2 regions of the Bacillus sp. FSL H8-0534 genome follow, and region 1 is predicted to be linked to the other one. Evidence: riboswitches for the same ligand, from Rfam matches in the RefSeq annotation. Region 1 holds a riboswitch; the other holds the start of a gene.
The links. Region 1 has a riboswitch for preQ1 ahead of queC (7-cyano-7-deazaguanine synthase QueC). Riboswitches for the same ligand answer to the same signal wherever they lie in the genome.
Positions count from the first base shown of each region.

Region 1 (6,492 bases):
TATCGATTTTTCCACCCATTGCTTTTACGATGCTGAATACGACCATCATCCCAAGTCCAGTGCCTTTTTCTTTCGTTGAATAGAAGGGAGAACCAAGACGTTTCAGTTGTTCTAGATCCATGCCAATACCAGTATCTTTTATGGCTAACTGTATCTGTGTATGACTCGGTATTAATGTGAGAATAAGATCTCCCCCTTTTGGCATGGCTTCAATACAATTTTTTAAAATGTTTAATAAGCATTGGTTAAATTTTTGTTTTTCTCCAGAAATACAAAAGATGTTGCTTTGCTTTGTGTAAGTTATACGAACATTTGTCAAATTAGCTAGTGGAGTAATGAGAGATACAGCACGAAGTAATTCATCTTCGATTTGTAATACTTGTTCTTTTTCTATACTTGGTTTTGCAAATGTTAGATAATCTGTGAGTACGTGATTTGCTTGTTCAATACCACGTATAGCAATTTCTGTATATAATTTTCGATCTTCTTCAGAGCATTCTTCGGATTGTAGGAGTTGTAAAAAACCTTTCGTTGAAGTTAAAGGATTACGAACTTCATGAGAGATAGAGGCAGCCATTTCTCCGATTAGGTGAAATTTTTCAGCGTTAATTAGTTCTTCTTGTAGGCGTATTTGTAATTGTAGTACGTTTAGTAAATAAAGAATAAGAATGGTACCAATGATGGTACATAATTCATACACAATAATATGAGGGAGGTAATATTCAGTGCTAGGAACTTCAGCAAGGAAAAAAGGAATCCAGCTAAATACGTATACAAAACTATATAAAATAGCAAGTACTACTTTTATATGATTGCTCCCTCTTTGAAAGAGTCTGTATGTGGCAAGGAGAATAATATATAAGCAAATGGAAGCTATAATAGATGGAAAAACTCCTATGCCTCCTAACAAAAAACGGTATATGTTTAATACAGCTAAAATCGATCCACCAGCAATAGGACCTCCTGTTAACGTACCGACAATTAATACAATATGACGCATATCAAATTGAAATCCATTATCCATCCTTGCTGCAAAAGAAATACAAAGAATTGTTGCAGCACTGCAAAATAATATAAATACGGTTGAATTTAACTTAGGTGAATGTTTCCCTTTTTGATTCCAAAATGAGTGATACATTAGCATCATAACGAGGATGGATAATATGTTTAAAAAGAGATAAATAATAAAGAGTTTCAGGTTTATCTCCTCCCTATTCTCATATGTATGGTGTTATATAAGTACAAATTGAAAAACCGACATAAAACCTTTCTTTTTAGGTGAGAGAGCATCCGGCCATGCATAGAAGCAGTCAGCGCCTCTTTCTGCCCCATGCAAAGTGAAAACAAAGAGAGAAAATAAGTAGCGGTCACCTTTTGTTCTTTATAGCAGCGACTTATATGTTGGGAAATCAAAATGGATTTATATAAGTATAATCATACTATTAAAATACAAGAAAATGAATCTTAAACTTACAAAAAAGACAGAAAAATCAGATGTTTTTCTGGATATGTGCAGTATGTTACAATATGTGTTGTTAATGAAAGAAGAAATTCCATGTATAACATGGGAGAGGTTCGCGAACTCCCTCTATAAAAAACTATGGAAACAACAATATCCTTAGGTATTGTTTTGTTTTTTTATTGTGACAGTTCAAGAACGTTCTTTCTTCTTATTCGTAGTAGAGAAGGAGAATGAGTGAGATGAAAAAAGAAAAAGCAGTTGTCGTTTTTAGTGGTGGCCAGGATAGTACAACATGTTTATTTTGGGCAATGCAGCAGTTCGCAGAAGTTGAAGCTGTGACATTTAATTATAATCAACGTCATAAGTTAGAAATCGACTGTGCAGCTGATATTGCGAAAGAGTTAGGAATTAAACATACAGTACTTGACATGAGCCTATTAAATCAACTTGCTCCAAATGCGTTAACGAGAACGGATATGGAGATTACACATGAAGAAGGTGAATTGCCATCAACATTTGTAGATGGACGAAATTTACTATTCTTATCATTTGCAGCTGTGCTAGCAAAACAAGTTGGAGCACGTCATATTGTAACGGGCGTATGTGAAACAGATTTTAGCGGTTACCCTGATTGTCGTGATGTATTTGTGAAATCGTTAAACGTTACTTTAAATTTATCTATGGATTATCCATTTGTTATTCATACACCACTTATGTGGATTGATAAAGCAGAAACATGGAAATTGTCAGACGAACTTGGCGCATTTGAGTTTGTTAGAGAAAAAACATTAACATGTTATAACGGAATAATCGGTGATGGCTGCGGTGAATGTCCAGCTTGTAAACTTCGTAAAGCAGGTTTAGATACGTATTTACAAGAACGCGAAGGAGCGAACGCATAATGGAACAGAATTTTTTTGGATTTCGCATTGTAGAAAATTTACAAAAAGTGGACAAGGACATTCAACGTGAACAACTGAAATATCATAATAAACGAGTGATGGTAAGTAAGGAATTTACATTTGATGCAGCGCATCATTTGCACTGTTATGAGGGGAAATGTAAAAATTTACATGGTCACACATACAAAGTTGTTTTTGGAATTAGTGGATATGTAAATGAGATTGGACTTGCTATTGACTTTGGAGATATAAAAGAAATTTGGAAAAATGAAATAGAAATTTATTTGGATCATCGTTATTTAAATGAAACATTACCAGCGATGAATACGACAGCTGAAAATATGGTCGTTTGGATATATGAGAAGATGGCAGAGGCACTTACAAAAGAAGACCGTGCAAATGAATATAAAGGAGCACGGGTTGAATTTGTTCGTCTATTTGAAACACCAACAAGTTATGCAGAAGTAAGACGGGAGTGGATGATCGGTGAGTAAAATTCCTGTTCTGGAAATTTTTGGGCCGACCATTCAAGGTGAAGGAATGGTTGTTGGACAAAAGACGATGTTCATTCGTACAGCAGGTTGTGACTATAGTTGCGCGTGGTGCGATTCGTCCTTTACATGGGATGGATCAGCGAAAGAACAAATTCGGCAAATGACTCCCGAAGAGATATGGAGTGAGCTTGTAGAAATTGGTGGAGAAAATTTTTCACATGTAACGATTTCAGGTGGGAATCCAGTGTTGTTGAAAAATATAGATGATTTTCTGTCTTTATTACAAGAAAAACAAATTCGCACCGCCATTGAGACGCAAGGAAGTAAATGGCAGGAATGGTTGCTTCATATTGACGAAATAACAATTTCGCCAAAGCCCCCAAGCTCACAGATGAAAACTGATTTTATTATGCTGGATTCTGTTATTGAAAGATTAGCAGGAAAAGATTTTAGCTTAAAAGTCGTTGTATTTGATGATCACGATTTTGAATATGCGATAAAAGTGCATGAGCGTTATCCGCATGTACCGTTTTTCTTACAAGTTGGAAATGATGATACGAAAACAGTGGATGATGCAATTCTTATTAGGAATTTACTACAAAAATATGAATGGCTCATTGAAAAAGCTGTTCATTGCAAAGAAATGAATGACGCAAAAGTATTACCTCAGCTTCACGCGTTAGTGTGGGGAAATAAACGAGGCGTATAAGGAATCGAATTGAAGGGATGTATGAAAAATGGCAGGAAGATTAGATGAAGATTTAAAAGATGTAACGTTACTTGGAAACCAAAATACAAAATATTTATTTGAATATAGCCCAAAAATTTTAGAGACATTTGATAATAATCATCCAAACCGTGATTATTTTGTAAAGTTCAACTGTCCTGAATTTACAAGCTTATGTCCAAAAACAGGACAACCAGATTTTGCAACGATCTATATTAGTTATATTCCAGAGCAAAAAATGGTAGAGAGTAAATCATTAAAATTGTATTTATTTAGTTTCCGTAACCATGGAGATTTTCATGAAGATTGTATGAATGTCATTATGAATGATTTAATCAAATTAATGGATCCACGTTATATTGAAGTGTGGGGGAAATTCACACCACGTGGTGGTATCTCGATTGATCCATATTGTAACTATGGTCGTCCTGGTACAAAATATGAAAAAATGGCAGAATATCGCATGATGAATCACGATTTATATCCTGAAACAATCGATAATCGTTAATGAAAAAGGATCTGTATGATACATGCAGATCCTTTTTTTTCTATTATATTACGCATGTTGATTGATAACTGTATAGTTTTTGTGATTTACAACTGTAAGAGGTTCCATATCTAGTTCTCTAAAATTCTCCATGATTGTTATATCGACAATAACGGAGTTTTTATTTACTTTTTGAACACGGCCTTGCATTCCACCTTTAAATTCGATAATATCTCCAGTTTCTGCGGTTTTCATAAGCAACTCTCCTTGTTACAGTTTTACCAAAAAAAGAACAATGTTGTTCTTTTTTATTTCCCTTTATTTTGAACTATATTCCCCTGTTTGTAAATGTTTCCATGATAAAATTTCAAAAAATAGTCATTTTTCATAAGAAATGTATAAAGTATTTTTCTATTTTAGGAGAGGGAATTGATAAAAAAGTGCTTATATCAGTATATAGGGGTATAATAAACTGGGGGCGGTAAAAATGTTGTTTAAAATTGTTGGAAGTTTTATAATGATCCTTTTATTCTTATTTTCATATAAACAATTAAAAATAATTCGTATCCATGAAACAGATACATATTTTGATGGATTAGATGGTATGCATGCTTCTGTCACTCATGAGAGCGGTGCGGATATGTAAGGAAGTATGACTTTCTCTTTCTCCATGGTATGATGATAATAAGAAAAAGTGCATAATAATATAGGTGATGAGCGGTGAATGGAGAGTGGAGAAGATGCGAATTTCTTTTATTCGTCACGGTCGCTTGAACAATGTTACAGAATCAATGACAGTATCATCGTTCCACAAATGGATGGAGCGGTACGATTTAGACGGTATGGAAAAAAGTATGGACATACCAATTGAGACGGTTGAAGTAATCGAATCTGCGAAGCTTATTGTAACGAGTGATCAAAAACGTACGGTACAGTCAGCAGCAGAATTAACAAATTCTCTTTCTTTTATACAAAGCTCCCTTTTTCGAGAGGCAGAAGTACCATCTAGTTTCTTTGTTCCGAAATGGGTGAAGTGCAAACCGGAAGTATGGACATTTATTGGGCGTACATTATGGATGATTGGATATTCTAAAGGTGTTGAGTCTTATCGTGAAGTACAAGGAAGAGCGAAGCAAGCAGCTGATACATTAGTCGGATATGCGTTAGTACATGGGCAAATTGCGCTCATAGGGCATAGTTATTTTAATACGATGATTGGGGCTGAGCTACGTGCTAGAGGATGGTCTGGTCCGCCTATTTTTCATGGGAAGCCATGGAGTTGTACAGAATATACATTTCATGAAGCAATGAATGGAAATATATTGAATACCAATTTAACATAAAGGCACACGATTACAATAAAGAATCGTGTGCTTTTTTTAAGAAACGAAAGCTTTTTTATATAGTGGTTTCACTAAATGAGCATATGGCTCTCCAACAAGCATAACCGTTTTATCCTCTTGGTAGCCAAGTTTTTTATATAAAGAGAAAGCTCGCTTGTTTTCTAAATTTACAAGTAATGCGATTTTCTCATAGCCTTTTTCATAGGCATCATTTTCTGCTGCTTTAATCAATCTTGAGCCGATCCCTCGTCCGCCATATGTGTTTGAAACGGATAATGTGTCAATATAATATTCATCGAGCTCAGCTTCTTTTTCTAGCGTAATAGATGAATCTTGATGGATTTTTCGTAAGTGTTTTACAATGGGAGTATCTAGTTGTTTTGCATGGCTGCCATGATAGGCTACGATGATTCCAATTGCTTGTCCATCTTGTTCTTCAACGAAACAGTTCTCGTAGCTAAGTCGATTTTCTTTTTTTGAAAACCAAGTTTCAAGCCCTGTCAAGACTTCTGTTCCTGTTCTCCCACCTGTGATTTTTTCAGCAATTTCATGCAGAGCGTTATACAATAAAGGAGATATTGCCTTCGCATCTGTCTTTTTTGCTTTCCGAATCATATTATCCCTCCTAGTTGTCATTCTTATTGTAACATAAAATAAAGTTTCAACCAGTTATTCATCAATTTCTTGAATTTTATAGGATAAGCTTGAATATCCAATTGATTCAGTATAGATGAACCGTTATGGTAGTATATGATACTTGCTGTGAATGTAAGAAATTTAACATTGTCGACTTGTGAAAGATAGGATAAAATATTGCAGAGAGGTGAAATACATGGATAAACAATTAGCAAATACAATTTTAGATCAACTGAAAAATGGAGAGATAGAAGAGTATATTGTAACTAAGGATGTATTTTATACGTTTCGTGAGGTTGTAGTAAATCGAGAAGATTTTAAACATTTCAGTGGGAATGCACAGCACGGCGGGAAAATTATTTATACATATATAGAAACACCGCGTTCTTAATAGAAGGAAAAGGAGAGGAGAATTATGGGAGAATTTAAACAAGGTATTTT
Region 1 is NZ_JBBOUC010000001.1:1,681,377-1,687,868, reverse strand. It holds gene MHH71_RS08900 (ATP-binding protein) at 1-1,144, opposite strand, end outside; PreQ1 riboswitch class I at 1,565-1,608, shown strand; gene queC (7-cyano-7-deazaguanine synthase QueC) at 1,702-2,364, shown strand; gene queD (6-carboxytetrahydropterin synthase QueD) at 2,364-2,858, shown strand; gene queE (7-carboxy-7-deazaguanine synthase QueE) at 2,851-3,567, shown strand; gene queF (preQ(1) synthase) at 3,596-4,093, shown strand; gene MHH71_RS08875 (YkvS family protein) at 4,142-4,327, opposite strand; gene MHH71_RS08870 (hypothetical protein) at 4,560-4,718, shown strand; gene MHH71_RS08865 (histidine phosphatase family protein) at 4,813-5,415, shown strand; gene MHH71_RS08860 (GNAT family N-acetyltransferase) at 5,452-6,030, opposite strand; gene MHH71_RS08855 (hypothetical protein) at 6,248-6,442, shown strand; gene MHH71_RS08850 (hypothetical protein) at 6,467-6,492, shown strand, end outside.

Region 2 (6,492 bases), 240 kb from region 1:
TTTTACACTTTGAAATCCTAAATAAAACAATAAGAAAAAACCTATACAATACATAAATGCTTGTACATATGTATACATAAATACAGAAGATAATCCAAAGTAAATAAGCAGCATAAATAAAATATCTGCACTCATGCCTCCTATCCCAACAAACCAAGCATGCCAAAACCCACGTTCGATCCCTCTTTTTAACATTTCAATATTAATTGGCCCTACTGGTGCCGCTAGTGAAATTCCTAGTATAAATTGCTGTATAATTGCTCCAAACATCGCTCTATCCTTTCTATATCATTTTACTATTAGCTAATGTAAACAGTACTAAAAATAGACTAACTTTTATAAAAAATATACATATATAAAATGCCCTTTTTCATCCAAAATATGCAAAAAAGCCATCCTTAATGATGGCTTTCATTTTAGTACTTTATGATGAAATGGACATTTTCCTTCGATTGGTTCGATGTCATCTCCAATAAAATATTGTTTCCATTCCTGATGATTCGGATCACCATAGTGACTTATATTGGGATGTTTCGGCAGCTGATCCCACTTTTCCACTCGTTCTCTAACCGTTTGTCTGGAATATGCCCCTTTCGGTCGATCTCCTTCTAATCCATCAAATATGATCCGTGGCTGAAATCCTATAATGAGCGAATTTCCTAAATGCCTCGTTTTTCTCTGTTTATAGGCAGGAGCATTCCCAAATGCAAACATCGGCTCCCCACCAAATGAAAATTCCCATAAGTAATGATCTGGATTTTTTGGAATTTGCTCTGGCCATGGCTGTTCATCCTTTTCATGTAAATATTGTAGCACTCTCCAAAAGTACATGCGGTAATATTCGAGCGATCTTTCTTCACACTCTGGCTCAACAAAAAGAAAAAAACCTCTTCTTACAACTGGTCGCTCATTCATTAACTGTAAAAAAGAAAACAGAGTCTTGGGTAAATGACTCCAATCATCCTGAGATAAAAACGAGTAACGAAGTTCATTTTTCTTTAAGGCCGTTAAGCCAAAATAGCACGGAAAAGTTGGCTCTAATACAACATTAGAAAAATTCTCAAATTCTTTTGAAACCCAACTTGGTATATCACTCCTAGTTTTAATTTCTTGATTATCTAACAAATAAGACTTACTCATTCTCTCACCTCATTATGTACAGCATTCATTTAAGCATATTAAGAATATAAGTTGTCCTATACCATTTTAGAAACTTGTGTAAAAATTATTTGAAAATACAAAAATATAAAACCGCTTACTTGACTAAAATCTACCATTTCATGTATATTTAAAATATCATTTAGCAGAATATTCGATAATATAGCATTTTCAGTTTTATGAATTCGCAAATATTTCAAATGAACTTCACTAAATGAAAAAGTAATCGTTTTTTAGGAGGAATTGTAACATGCAAGGAAAAGTAAAATGGTTTAACAACGAAAAAGGTTTTGGATTTATCGAAATTGAAGGTGCTGACGATGTATTCGTACATTTCACAGCTATTCAAGGCGAAGGCTACAAAGCTTTAGAAGAAGGTCAAGAAGTATCTTTCGACATCGTTGAAGGAAACCGTGGACCACAAGCTGCTAACGTAGTAAAACTTTAATCCAACATATAACAGGAGGTTACCTTATTTGGTAACCTCCTTTGTTATTCCTTTGTATATTTCCTTTTTGCAGAGTAAAAACTATGTGAAATGTGACAGAATACAAAGGAGGAATCGACAATGGGTTCACATGTAAATGATTTTGAAGAAGTAAAATTCCGTGTAGAAACAGCACAAAAAATGGTAGGTTCTGCTACAATTACAATGGATCCTGAATCACTGCAGCATGCGACGACTGCAGTAGAATCTGCACGCTCTCAGCTTGAAACAATGAAATCTGTTGCAACAGATTTAGACGAGCCTTTCTTAATGAATGAAGAAAAAAAACTAAGCCTATGCGAACACCAATTGAAAGAAGCTAAGCATTAAAAAAACATCCAGAGCTACCTCTGGATGTTTTTTATGATAATTGATTGCCATATTCTTTTAACTTCGCTCCCACTGTGCATTGCCGAATACAAAAAGAATGGGCATAGTACTTACTTTGTGTTTTTCTATAGTGTTCTTGTAAAAAACATCCTTCACAATACGTCTCTAATAAATCATTTACCTCTATAATGAGCTGCTTCTTATTCACCAGTGCACCTCTCTATTCTGTTACTTCCTTATGACTATCGATCGGTGTCCCTTCCAATGCTTGCGCGGCCAATTGATGTGCTTCTTTATTTTGTTTTCTTGTTACTGGCTCACAGACAAGCTTCAATTTCATTTGCTTTGCTTTTTGTTCAATTTGATCTAAATAGTGATTCAAATGTTCATCATAGCATGGCCACTGTCCAGCTAATTGCTGAAGTACGACTTGAGAATCACCATGAAGCGTAACTGATTCATATTTGATTCCTAATTCTTCTAATACATCCATTCCATATAATAACGCTGCATACTCTGCCTCATTATTATCATATATACCTTCTATGTAAGCATTTCGACGAACACGATACACTTTTTTCCCTTTTTTATAGTACACGCATATTCCAAGTCCCGCCTCTTTCGTTTCGATGTCATATCCTCCATCAAAGTAAATGCGAATTTCTTGCGGATCTTCTTCCACTTGTTTACTCAATTTTTTCATTTCTTTCAGCGTCCATTCCGCGCCCATTTCATCGTAAAATACGAGTTCTTTTACTCTTCCCGTTTTCTCAAAATCCACTGCAAATTGGAGAGCTTCTTCCATACTCATATAATCTGTTATTAATTCTGTTTGAAGACCATGTTTTGTTTTATACAACCAATTCATTTTATACTTCATACTATTTTCCCCTTATATAAGACTTCATATTTTTATTTTATTATATTTTACCAAGAGTCACAGTATTATATGCGAATGAATCAAATCATATTGTAAGTAACTACCATTATCTGAACTTAACTTAGACTGCTCTCCTAACTCACAAGAAAGAGGAGCGTCTGTATGATTAGAAGGGCTTCATCCTCCATCAAAGTCCTTTGAACTCCTCAAAATTTTGAGATAAAGTGAAACTTCCATCAGTGGGGTTTTTCTTCATCCCCCACTGATGGTTAGTTGAACCAATCGGGCTTTTACGAGCAGTTATCCCCCACCTATCTTCCTCATTTCTCTCTGGATCTTGAGGTAGGGGTCTTACTGTCCGTTAATGCGGGATAAAATGAAACTTTAATCAGTCCTCACAAATCGGGATAAAGCGATTACTTATAGAAATACTAACTTAGATTTAGCCCTTATCCTCTTCGAAAACAAAAAAGAAAATTCAGACACGTGTTATAGTAATGAAAAAACTATCAATTCTAACATCACAATCATTAAAGTTCCTAATCCAACAAATGCAATTTTTTTCTGAATCTCGGTTTCTTTACTGCTATTAGATATACTGAGAGAACTTACTTATATACAAATAAAGAGGCTACCCAATCCTTTCGATTTGGTTCAGCCTCTTTATTTATTACATCACCTTTTCAAATTGCACTCGTTTATTAATCCAATACATAACAGGCATACCAATTGCCATCACGACAAATTCACCAGCTGCACATGTAAGCCATGTAAATAAAAATGGCAGATCGAATGCAAGATGAAGTTCAATCGCTATCATAAACATTGTAACTGTAAAGATAACTGTATTAAAAATCATGCGCGCCCAAACACCCTTAATAAAGCGCATGGAAATAATAGTAGCAAGAAGTGCAAGAATGGATTGCCCCACTCCAAATACTAAATCATACGCAATCATAGGTGAGAAAAAGAGATTTGTTAAAAATACCCCTAAGACAATTCCATAAATTGATTTCTTATTAAATACAACGAGATGATTAAACATCTCCGAAATACGAAATTGTACATTCGTAAAGCCAAACGGCTGAATAAGTGCTGAAACAGCAATATATAATGCTGCTAAAATACCATTACCAACTAATGTTTTTATATTCATGACAAAATCTCCTTAGTTTTTTTACGTGGGATGGTTTCGAACCACGTGATTCGTTTTTAAACAACAATTTTATATTGTACGCAATAGCAAACCATTCGTCAATAGATTCCTACCATCCACTACCCTTTTTCTTATAGACCACGTATAATAAAGAATATGAAAGATTTAGGAGGTTTCACTTCATGACAGCAACAATTCAAAACGAAAAAGTGATCGTTTCCATCTCTGAAAAAGGTGCAGAGTTACAAAGCGTTCGCTTAAAAGAAGACAACACAGAATATATGTGGCAAGGAAATCCTAACTATTGGGGGCGCCGTGCACCAATTTTATTCCCAATTGTCGGTAGATTAGTGGACAATATATATTATGTAGATGGTAAACCTTATTCATTAACACAGCACGGCTTCGCTCGCGATCTTACATTTTCAGTAAAAGAGCAAAGTGAAACAAAAATTACTTATGCAGTCACTAGTAATCAAGAAACTTTACAAAAATATCCGTACGAATTTGAGTTACGTGTTTCTTATGAACTAGACGAGCAAAATATACATGTTACTTATGAAGTTATCAACCCTACTTCAAAAGAAATGTTCTTTTCTATCGGAGCACATCCAGGCTTCAATTGTCCTTTAATAGAAGATGAATCATTTACAGATTACCATTTATCATTTAATGGCCCTGAACATTTAGAAACAAACGTTCTAAAAGGACCATTTCTTTCAAAAGAAAAACAACTAATGGTTGAAAACAAGACAGAATTACCACTTACATACGATTTATTCAAAAATGATGCCCTTATTTTTGAAAATATGAATACAAATGAAATTTCCATTCGCTCTCATAAACATAATAAGTTTGTAAAAGTAGCATTTGAAGGTTTCCCATTGGTTGGTGTGTGGACACTAGAAAATGACGCTCCTTTCTTATGTATCGAACCGTGGTATGGAATTGCTGATGAAGTAGAACCAGCTAAAGATTTCAAAGAGAAAAAAGGCGTACAATCCTTACAAGCAAATGAAACGTTTACATGTCGCTACAGCATTACAATTGGATAAAGTGCATTTTTCATATTCTATCCCCCGCCCCTAGAAGTTTTTAGGCGGGGTGATTACTATCAGCTAACGCTATATAATAATGGAGGTATTCAATTTTGATTGAAGTATATATTGATGGTGCATCAAAGGGAAATCCAGGTCCTTCTGGTGCTGGGGTTTTTATTAAAGGTGTGCAGCCACCTGTGCAATTATCACTGCCGCTTGGAATCATGTCCAACCATGAAGCTGAATATCATGCATTACTGGTCGCATTAAAATATTGCATGGAACATAATTATAGCATTGTATCTTTTCGCACAGATTCACAGCTTGTTGAACGTGCTGTAGAAAAAGAATATGCAAAAAACAAAACGTATGCACCACTTTTAGAAGAAGCACTAGCGTACATCAAAAGCTTTGATCTTTTCTTTATAAAGTGGATTCCAAATAGTCAAAACAAAGTTGCCGATGAATTAGCAAGAAAAGCCATTTTACAAAATTAATGGGGGTTTTAGTGTGAAAAAAAGGATGGATTGCTCCTCTCGCTTTATTATTTGTCTGCTTTATTTGGGGAGCCACATTTGTTGTCGTTCAAAATGCAATGTCATTTGTTGGGCCATTTACTTTTAATGGTATTCGCTTTTTATTTGCTGGAATCATTTTATTATTTGTCCAATTTATATTCTCGAAAAAAACTTCAAAACAAGAAGTTCAACATAGTAGCATTGCTGGTTTAATTATCGGATTCTTCTTATTTATCGGTTATTTATTACAAACATTTGGATTACTCTATACCACTTCTTCTAAAGCAGGATTTTTAACTGGACTCAGCATTGTTATGGTTCCGATTCTTTCATTTATCTTTTTAAAACAAAGAGTTACACCTTTTATCATACTTGGCATTACTGCTGCAACAGCAGGCTTATATTTACTAACCGCTGGTGATTCTTTTCAATTGAATATTGGTGATATACTTGTTCTCGGCTGTGCAATTGCTTTTGCAGCCCATATTCTCATTAACGGAGTCTTTTCTAAAAAAATATCCCCTTTATTATTAAGCACATCTCAAGTATTATCTGTTGGAATTTTCTCTTCTATCTGCGCTTTTTTATTCGAGGACTGGAAAAAGTTATTTTCAATCTCTTTATGGACGAATTCTGCTTTTTTATTTGCTCTACTTGCAACATCCGTGTTCGCAACATCCATCGCTTTTTTTATTCAAACAGCTGCGCAAAAACACACCTCTCCAACAAGAGTTGCCATTATTTTCGCAATGGAACCTGTCTTTGCTGCATTAACAGGTGTTCTTGTCGCAAACGAACAACTTTCTATTCCCACAGTACTTGGTTGCCTTTGTATTTTCTTAGGCATGATCTTCGTTGAACTTCCTTCAAAAGCAAAAAAAGAAGCGCAGGCTGCGTGATGTTACGCTTGTAACGTCCACATG
Region 2 is NZ_JBBOUC010000001.1:1,444,619-1,451,110, forward strand. It holds gene MHH71_RS07545 (LysE family transporter) at 1-270, opposite strand, end outside; gene MHH71_RS07550 (YqcI/YcgG family protein) at 412-1,140, opposite strand; gene cspB (cold shock-like protein CspB) at 1,409-1,606, shown strand; gene MHH71_RS07560 (DUF2564 family protein) at 1,727-1,975, shown strand; gene MHH71_RS07565 (zinc-finger domain-containing protein) at 2,007-2,183, opposite strand; gene MHH71_RS07570 (ribonuclease H family protein) at 2,196-2,855, opposite strand; gene MHH71_RS07575 (QueT transporter family protein) at 3,526-4,011, opposite strand; PreQ1 riboswitch class I at 4,018-4,062, opposite strand; gene MHH71_RS07580 (aldose 1-epimerase family protein) at 4,194-5,066, shown strand; gene MHH71_RS07585 (reverse transcriptase-like protein) at 5,162-5,548, shown strand; gene MHH71_RS07590 (DMT family transporter) at 5,578-6,468, shown strand; gene MHH71_RS07595 (DUF6123 family protein) at 6,471-6,492, opposite strand, start outside.
Region 2: another riboswitch for preQ1. It lies ahead of MHH71_RS07575 (QueT transporter family protein); the one in region 1 lies ahead of queC (7-cyano-7-deazaguanine synthase QueC).